DNA from 2 places in the Micromonospora cremea genome. Region 2 is predicted to be linked to the other one. Evidence: riboswitches for the same ligand, from Rfam matches in the RefSeq annotation. Region 2 holds a riboswitch; the other holds the start of a gene.
The links. A riboswitch is a leader RNA that binds a small molecule or an ion and turns the genes downstream of it on or off. The one in region 2 is predicted to bind thiamine pyrophosphate.

Region 1 (4,405 bases), 680 kb from region 2:
GACGGCGGGGTCACAGGTCCGGTCTTCCCTCGTCGGGTGTGGAGGGCAGCGCGTGGAAGCGGCGGGCTATCCGGCCCGCGCCGGCGGCCAGCCGACCCGCCTCGACGGCGTACCGCATCGCGGTCGCCATCGCGACCGGGTCTGCGGCCCGGGTGACCGCGCTGGCCAGCAGCACCGCGTCGCAGCCCAGCTCCATCGCCAGCGCCGCGTCGGACGCGGTGCCGATGCCGGCGTCCAGGATCACCGGTACGTCCACGCCCTGCCGGATCAGCCGGATGTGGTGCGGGTTGCCGATGCCGAGTCCCGAGCCGATCGGCGCGCCGGCCGGCATCACCGCGGCGCAGCCCAGGTCGGCCAGCCGGCGGGCGAGCACCGGGTCGTCGCTGGTGTACGGCAGCACGGTGAAACCGTCGGCGACCAGTTCCTCGGCGGCGCGGAGCAGTTCCACCCCGTCGGGCAGCAGCGTCCGCTCGTCACCGATCACCTCCAGCTTGATCCAGTCGGTGTCGAACGCGTCCCTGGCCAGCCGGGCCACCTTCACCGCCTCGGTCGCGGTGTGGCAGCCCGCGGTGTTCGGCAGCAGCCGCACCCCGCACCGGTCCAGCAGCTCCAGCAGCCCACCGGCGGAGCCCGGCGCGGTGTCCACCCGGCGCAGCGCCAGAGTCACCAGCTCGGTGCCGGACGCCCGGATCGCCTGCTCCAGCACGTGCAGGTTCGCGGCGCCGCCGGTGCCGAGGATCAGCCGCGAGGTGAACGTCGCCCCACCCAGCTCGAACGGCATGCCCCTCACCCGCCCTGCGCCGCGGTGAGCACCTCGACCCGGTCACCGTCGCGCAGCACCGTGGCCGACCAGCCGGTCCGGGGCACCACCTCGCCGTTGACCGCGACCGCCACCCCACGCTGCTGCGGGACGATGTCGCTGACCAGGTCGGCCACCGACGCGCCACCGGGGACGCTGCGCCCGGTCCCGTTCACCGTCAACTCCACCGGTCCTCCTCCATCATCTGGTCGGGTCGGCCGCGCCGGGGCCGGGTTCGGCACCCGTGAACCGGCCGGGACGAAAGGGCGTGAGCAGCGGGTCGGCCACGCCGGTGGTGGCCAGGTCGGCGATCAGGTCGGCGGTGACCGGGGTGAGCACGATGCCGTGCCGGTGGTGCCCGGTGGCGGCCAGCACGTCCGGCCGGTCGGGCAGCGGCCCGAGGATCGGCGCGTTGTCCGGGGTGCCCGGGCGCAGCCCGGCGACCGTCTCGACCAGGTCGTACTCGGCCAGCTCGGGCAGCAGGTCGACGCCGGCACGGAGCAGGCGCAGCACCGCACCGGCGGTGACCGTGGTGTCCGACCGCTCCTCGACCGTCGCGCCGAGCACCACCTCGCCGTCGGCGCGGGGCACCAGGTAGACCTGCTCGCCGTCGGCGTACCCCCGGATGACGTGCCGGAAGCCCGGCGCGGCGACGCCGGGCGCGCGCAGCCGGAGGATCTGGCCCTTCACCGGCCGCACGGGCAGGCCGGTGAGGGTGGCGGCGCCGCAGCCCGCGGCGACCACCGTGACGCGGGCGTCCACTTCGGAGAGGTGACGGACCGCCCGCGGGACGAGCATCGCGCCGGCCCGCTGCGCGGCCGTGCGCAGCGCCGGCACCAGCAACCGTGGGTCGACCTGGTGGTCGGTGGGCGCGAGGGCTCCGCCGCGCACCCGCGGCGCGAGCGCGGGCTCGCGGTCGCGCAGCTCGGTGGGGCGCAGCGGGGTGACCGGCAGACCCAGCCCCTGCTGGTACGCCCAGAGCCGGCGCGCCTCGGCCAGGTCGTCGGCGGTCAGCCCGACCATCAGGGTGCCCTCGGTCCGGTGGCCCAGCTCGGCGCCGCTCGCCTCGGTCAGCTCGTCGGCGAACGCGGGCCAGCGGGCGGCGGACGCCAGCAGCAGTCCGGTCAGCTGCCGCTCACCGAAGTACGCCTCGGCCACCGGGGAGAGCATCCCGGCGGCCACCGCCGACGCCCCCGAGCCGGGAGCCGGATCGTGCACCACGACCCGAAGCCCGCGGGCGGCGCACCGCCAGGCGATCGCCAATCCGATCGGCCCCGCCCCCACCACCGCCACGTCCGGCCGGACCCGGTCGCTCGACGGCGGTGACGGGGACCGGCCGGTCAGCACGTCAGGGCCTCGATCAGCTCGGCGGTGGCCCGGGCCGGGTCGGCGGCGGCGGAGACGGCGCCGACCACCGCCACCCCGTACGCCCCGGCCTCCCGCAGCGCCGGCACCCGCGCGGCGGTCACCCCACCGATCGCGATGACCGGAACGTCGACCGCGCCGCTGACCGCGCGTACCCCCGCCGGGCCGATCGGATCCGGCAACCCGGACTTGGTGCTGGTGGCGTGGCACGGCCCGACGCCCAGGTAGCTGGCCCCCGCGGCGACCGCCTGGATCGCCGTCTCCGGGGCCCGGGCGGTGGCCCCGAGTACGCCGGTGGGGCCGAGCACCCGGCGGGCGGCGGCGACCGGCAGGTCGTCGGCACCGACGTGCCCACCGGCGGTGCCCACCGCCAGCGCCACGTGCAACCGGTCGTTGACCAGGCAGGTCGCCCCGTACGGCGCGCAGAGCGCGAGCACCCGGCGGGCCAGGTCGTACGCCTCGCGGTCGGTGGCGGAGTCCTCGACCCGGACCTGCACCACCAGGTCGGCGCGGGCCACGGTGAGGGCGGCCCGGACCACGGTGAGTGGATCCCGCCCGGGTCGGGTGTCGGTGATCAGATGCAGTCGCCCGAGGGACGGCACGGCAACGCTCCTCCCTGCGCCGGCATTACCCGGATCAGGTTCGACGGTCGGGGGCTGTCAGCCCCCCTCTCAGCCCGGTACACCGGGCTCCCGTGGGTTACTTGCGTGTCACCGTACGACAGATCCGGCCGCATGCCAAGGAGGGGTCGGCGGCGACCGGCGGGCGCGAACTCGGCGAAATCGGCTGGGCGCTTCATGCGGTCCTGTTCGGAATGTCGCCCACCGTTGCAGAACCGTTACCCGTCGGCATCTTGCCCGACATTGATCTAACCGAATTAATTTGTTCAGCGATTCGACAAAAATGCTGGCGTGGATGCCCTGGCACGGCACCCGCATCAGCTCCATCTGGGACGGTCTTCGGCGAGCCGGCCCCCGCGATTCCTGTCCACCGAGACATAGGAGGCGGCGTGCACCAATCTCGTCGTGCCCGCGTACCGATCACCGCAACCCTGATCTCCCTGGCCCTGGCCTCGACCACCCTCTTCGGTCTGCCTGCGCAGGCGGCACCCGCAGCCGCACCGGCCGCACCGGCAGCGCAGGCCGCACCGGCGGTCGTGCAGGCCGCCCCGACCACCCAGGCGCTCCCCCGGGCGGCCCAGGCCGCCGACGAGCCCTTCTCCGTCCTGGTGTTCTCCAAGACGGCCGGCTTCCGGCACGACTCCATTCCCACCGGTCTCGCCGCCATCCAACAACTCGGTGCGGCCAACGGATTCACCGTGGACAGTTCGGAAGACGGTGGCGCGTTCACCGACGCCAATCTGGCGAAGTACAAGGCGGTGATCTGGCTTTCCACCACCGGCGACGTCCTGGACGCCGAGCAGCAGGCGGCGTTCGAGCGTTACGTGCGCGCCGGAGGCGGTTACGTCGGCATCCACGCCGCCTCGGACACCGAGTACAGCTGGGCCTGGTACGGCGACCTGGTCGGCGCGTACTTCGCCAACCACCCGGCGAACCAGCAGGCCACGGTCAAGGTGGAGGACCACGCCCACCCGTCCACCGCCGAACTGCCGGACCGCTGGTCCCGCTTCGACGAGTGGTACAACTACCAGACCAACCCGCGGCCGGACGTGCACGTGCTGGCCACCCTGGACGAGAAGAGCTACACCCCGGGCGCGGGCGCGATGGGCGCCGACCACCCGATCGCCTGGTGCCAGGACTTCGACGGCGGCCGTTCCTGGTACACCGGGGGCGGGCACACCCGGGAGTCGTACGCCGAGCCGGAGTTCCTCAGCCACCTGCTCGGCGGCATCCGGACCGCCGCCGGCGTGGCGGACGCCGACTGCGGAGCCTCGAAGACCGCGAGCTTCGAGAAGGTCGCCCTGGACAGCAACACCAGCAACCCGATGGAGCTGGACATCGCCCCAGACGGGCGGGTCTTCTTCATCGAGCGCGACGGCCGGGTGCAGATCGTCAAGCCGGACACCGGCAGCACCGTCACCGCCGTCGACCTGGACGTCTTCACCGGCAACGAGGACGGCCTGATCGGCATCCGGCTCGACCCGGACTTCGCCACCAACAAGTGGGTCTACCTCTACTACGCCCCGAACGACGGCATCGCGCGCAACCTGCTGTCCCGGTTCACGGTGACCGGCGACACCATCGACCCTGCCAGCGAGAAGCAGGTGCTGCGGGTCGACAC
Region 2 (4,405 bases):
CCCGATCCGCCGGGCCAGCGCGGGCGCCCGCCACCGGTGCGGGGGAGTGCGGTGGTCCGGCCCGGCCAGCTCGGCGGACGCGGAGACCCGGCCGGCGCCCGGTCGGAGCAGCCCACCGAGCAGCAGCGCCAGGGTGGACTTGCCGGCTCCGTTGGGCCCGCGTACGGCGAGCGCCTCGCCGGCGCGTACCGCCAGGTCGGTGGGGGCCAGCCGGGGCGGCAGGCCGAGGCGGTCGGCGGTGAGCAGCAGCTCGCCGGGGGTGGCGGTCGCCGGCCGGGTGGCGATGGGGTGACCCGGCACCCAGACGCCCTCGGCGGCGAGGGTGGCGCCGTGCGCGGCGAAGACCGCCTCGGGCGGGCCGTCCGCGCGGACCCCGCCGCCGGGCTCCAGGACGACCACCCGGTCGACCAGCGGGAGCGCCTCGGCGACCCGGTGCTCGACCAGGATCAGCGTGGTGTCGGTGTCCAACGCGCCGGCCACCGCCCGCCGGACGAGGTCGGCCCCGGCCGGGTCGAGGTTGGCGGTCGGTTCGTCGAGCAGCAACAGGCCGGGGCGCAGGGCCAGCGCGCCGGCGAGGGCGAGGCGTTGCTGCTCGCCGCCGGAGAGCGCGGCGGTGGGCCGGTCCCGGTCGTACGGGAAGCCGACCCGGCGCAGCGCCTCGTCCACCCGGGGCCAGATCTCGCCCGCCGGCACCCCCCGGTTTTCCAGCCCGAACGCGACGTCGTCGCCGCTGCGGGCCATCACCAGCTGGCTCTCCGGGTCCTGGAAGACGATGCCGACCCGTTCGCGACCCTTGCGCGGGTCGAGCCCGTCGATCTCGACGGTGCCCTCCTGCTCGCCGGAGTCCTCGGGCAGCAGCCCGGCCAGCGCGCTGAGCAGCGTGCTCTTGCCGGCCCCCGACGGCCCGAGCAACAGCACCCGCTCCCCAGCCTCGATCCGCAGGTCCACGCCACGCACGGCCCAGGCGAGCCGCCCAGCGTGCCGCCACCCGAACCCCCGCAGCTGCACCCCGCTCACCGCACCCCCCAGCCCCGCCGCCGGCTCCACCCTGCCCCGTCGATCATGAGGTTGGCGGCGCTTCGGGAGATCCACCCGACCGCCAACCTCATGATCGACACGGACGGGGTCAGATGGCGGCGCGGTCGCGGGCGACCGGGAAGCGGTCGAGGACGCCGGTGTCGGCCAGGGCGCGGGTGAGGGCCCAGCCGCCGGCGCCGGCGACCACCGTGGCGCTGACGATGGTGAGCAGCGCGTACGGGATGCGGTAGTCGGCCAGCTCGTAGTCGGCGTTCCAGACGAAGAAGTCGAAGAGCGCGGCGCTGAGCCCGGTCAGCGCGCCGGCCAGCACCGCGGTCGGCAGCCGGAACGACCGGTACCGGAAGGCGGCGAAGGCCAGCTCGGCGCCGAGACCCTGCACGATCCCCTGCGGGATCACCGTGCCGGCCCACTGGCTGCCCAGCAGCGCGGAGAGGACCGCGGCCACCGTCTCGCAGTAGAGCGCGGCACCGGGCTTGCGGATGACCAGGCCGCCGACCACGGCCGGCATCAGCCAGACGCCGTAGATCAGGGTCTGTGCCGGCGGAAAGAAGGCGAAAGCGCCCTCGGTGGCGCTCCAGACCAGGCCCCAGGCCCAGAAGATGACGCCGAAGGCGACCGCGATCACCGAGGCGACCACGATGTCGATGGTGCGCCAGCGGTTGGTGTCGGTGAATGTCATGTCGATGCTCCCAGTCCTGACTGCGAACCAGGAGAAGACGCACGCCGCGCGCCCGGTGGCACCGGACGACGGCGCGGCTGGAGGTCGACCGAACTCCCTGCGCTGGCATTACCCAGATCAGGTTCGAGGGTCTGCGGGCGTGCCCGCACTCTCAGCGCTGTGCGCTCCCCTGTCGGATGTGAAGTTGTCTCGGTGACGCTAGCACCGACCAGGGGTACCGGCCCAGCAGGGCGTCCGCCGTCCCAGCGTCCGATTCAGGCGACGTCGGCTGGGTAGGCTGACGATCATGCGGATTGACGCACGGGGTCTCACGTTCGACGTACGCGCCGGCGGTCCGCCGGACGGCGCGCCCGTCCTGCTGCTGCACGGCTTCCCCCAGCACTCCGGCGAGTGGGACGAGGTCGCCGCGACGCTGCACGCCGCCGGGCTGCGCACGTACGCGCTGGACCAGCGGGGCTACTCGCCGGGCGCCCGGCCGGCGGCGGTCGCCGACTACCGGATCCCCGAGCTGGTCGCCGACGCGGTGGCGGTGCTCGACACGCTCGGACTGGACGCCGTCCACCTGGTCGGCCACGACTGGGGTGCGATCGTGGCCTGGGCGCTGGCCGCCGGGCACCCCGAGCGGGTCCGTACGTTGACCGCGGTGTCCGTGCCGCATCCGGCGGCCATGGCGCACGCCCTCGCCACCGACGGCCAGCAGAAGGCCCGCTCGTCGTACATCGCGCTGTTCCGCAAGCCGGACAAGGCGGAGAAGGTGCTGCTGGCGTGGAACGCCACCGCACTGCGCAAGATGCTCACCGGGGTGGGTGACGCGTCCCGGGTGGACCACTACGCCGACCCGATGCGCGAGCCGGGGGCGCTGACCGCCGCGCTGAACTGGTACCGGGCGATGTCCCGCGCCGACCTGGCCGCCGTCGGCCCGGTCGCGGTGCCCACCACGTACGTGTGGAGCGACAAGGACATCGCCATCGGCCGGACCGCCGCCGAGGCGTGCGCCGCCCACGCCACCGGGGACTACCGCTTCGTGCAGCTGCCCGGGGTGAGCCACTGGATCCCGGACGCCGCGCCGGGCCCGCTCTCCGAGGCGATCCTGGCCCGAGCCAACGGAACGGCCTGAGCCGTGTCGGTCGGAGGAGCACCGTGACGACGGACGCCGGCGAGCCGAGCACCCGACGCTCGATCGCCGCGCAGCTGCGCATGCTGGGAGTACGCCCCGGCGGGACGCTGCTGGTGCACGCCGCGCTGCGCCCGCTGGGCTTCGTCTGCGGTGGGCCGCACGCGCTCGTGCTCGCCCTGCGCGACGCGCTCGGCCCGGACGGCACGATCGTGGTGCCCACCCACACCCCCGACAACAGCGACCCCGCGCAGTGGCGCAACCCGCCGGTTTCGGTGGACTGGTGGCCACTGATCCGCGCCGAGATGCCCGGATTCGATCCGGCGGTCACCCCGAGCCGGTTCATGGGCGTGTTCGCCGAGACGGTCCGCTGCTGGCCCGGAGCGCTGCGCAGCTCGCACCCCCACGTGTCGTTCGCAGCCCTCGGCCCGGCCGCCGAACAGGTGGTGGCCGGGCACACCCGGGCCGACATGCTTGGCGAGGGCTCCCCGCTGGCCCGGCTCTACGATCTCGACGCCAGCGTGCTGCTGCTCGGTGTGGATCACACGGTGAACACCTCGCTGCACCTGGCCGAGTACCGCCGTCCGGCCCCGCGCCGGGATCGGCTGGGCGCGGCCGTGTGCACCGCCGACGGTGGCCGCGAATGGGTGTGGTGGCAGGACGTACGGCTCGACGAGACCGACTTCGGCGCGTTGGGCCGGGACCTGGAGGCGACCGGAGCGGTCCGTACCGGACGGGTCGGCACCGGGACTGGGAGGTTGATGCGCCAGCGGGCGGCGGTCGACTTCGCAGGGCAATGGCTGGCCCGCAACCGGACGACGGAGGACGCATGACGGTGAGTGCCGAGGACTACCTGGCCGTGGTGACCGAGACGATCGGCCGGGTGGCCGAGAGTCAGCGAGCGGCGGTGGGGCGGGCCGCTGACCTGATCGCCGACGCGGTGCGCGCGGACGGGGTGGTGCACGCCTTCGGCACCGGGCACTCGGAGGCCCTCGCCATGGAGATCGCCGGCCGGGCGGGCGGTCTGGTGCCGACCAACCGGATCGCACTGCGCGACCTGGTGCTGCTCGGCGGCGAACCGGCCGACCAGCTCGGCCCGTTCCTGGAGCGGGACCCGGCGGTGGCGCACCGGCTGTACGAGCTGGCCCCGGTGCGGCCCACCGACGTCTTCGTGCTCGCCTCGAACTCCGGGGTCAACGGAGCGATGGTGGAGTTCGCCACGCTGGTGAAGCAGCGCGGTCACGGGCTGGTGGCGATCACCTCCGCCCAGCACTCCGGCCGGATGACCTCCCGCCACCCGTCCGGGCGCAAGCTGGCGGACCTCGCCGACGTGGTGCTCGACAACGGCGCGCCGTACGGCGACGCGACACTGCCGCTGCCCGGCGGTGGCGCGGTGGGCGCGGTCTCCTCGATCACGGCGGCGCTGCTGGCCCAGCAGGTCACCGTGGAAGTGGTGGCCAGGTTGCTGGCGGCGGGGGAGCGGCCCCCGGTCTACCTGTCGGCGAACATCCCGGACGGCGACGCGCACAACGCGGCGCTGGAGGCCCGGTACGCGGGTCGCATCCGGCGCGGCT

Region 1: linked by a shared signal. The riboswitch ahead of thiE (thiamine phosphate synthase) and the one ahead of BUS84_RS16440 (ECF transporter S component) in region 2 are both predicted to bind thiamine pyrophosphate.

What each region holds. Positions count from the first base shown of each region.
Region 1 covers NZ_FSQT01000002.1:1,361,718-1,366,122, forward strand. Annotated here, with positions in the region: gene BUS84_RS19610 (thiamine phosphate synthase) at 1-14, opposite strand, end outside; gene BUS84_RS19615 (thiazole synthase) at 11-790, opposite strand; gene thiS (sulfur carrier protein ThiS) at 787-987, opposite strand; gene thiO (glycine oxidase ThiO) at 1,001-2,143, opposite strand; gene thiE (thiamine phosphate synthase) at 2,140-2,766, opposite strand; TPP riboswitch at 2,761-2,870, opposite strand; gene BUS84_RS19635 (ThuA domain-containing protein) at 3,174-4,405, shown strand, end outside.
Region 2 covers NZ_FSQT01000002.1:682,155-686,559, reverse strand. Annotated here, with positions in the region: gene BUS84_RS16445 (ABC transporter ATP-binding protein) at 1-1,017, opposite strand, end outside; gene BUS84_RS16440 (ECF transporter S component) at 1,127-1,717, opposite strand; TPP riboswitch at 1,794-1,898, opposite strand; gene BUS84_RS16435 (alpha/beta fold hydrolase) at 2,004-2,834, shown strand; gene BUS84_RS16430 (AAC(3) family N-acetyltransferase) at 2,858-3,664, shown strand; gene BUS84_RS16425 (sugar isomerase domain-containing protein) at 3,661-4,405, shown strand, end outside.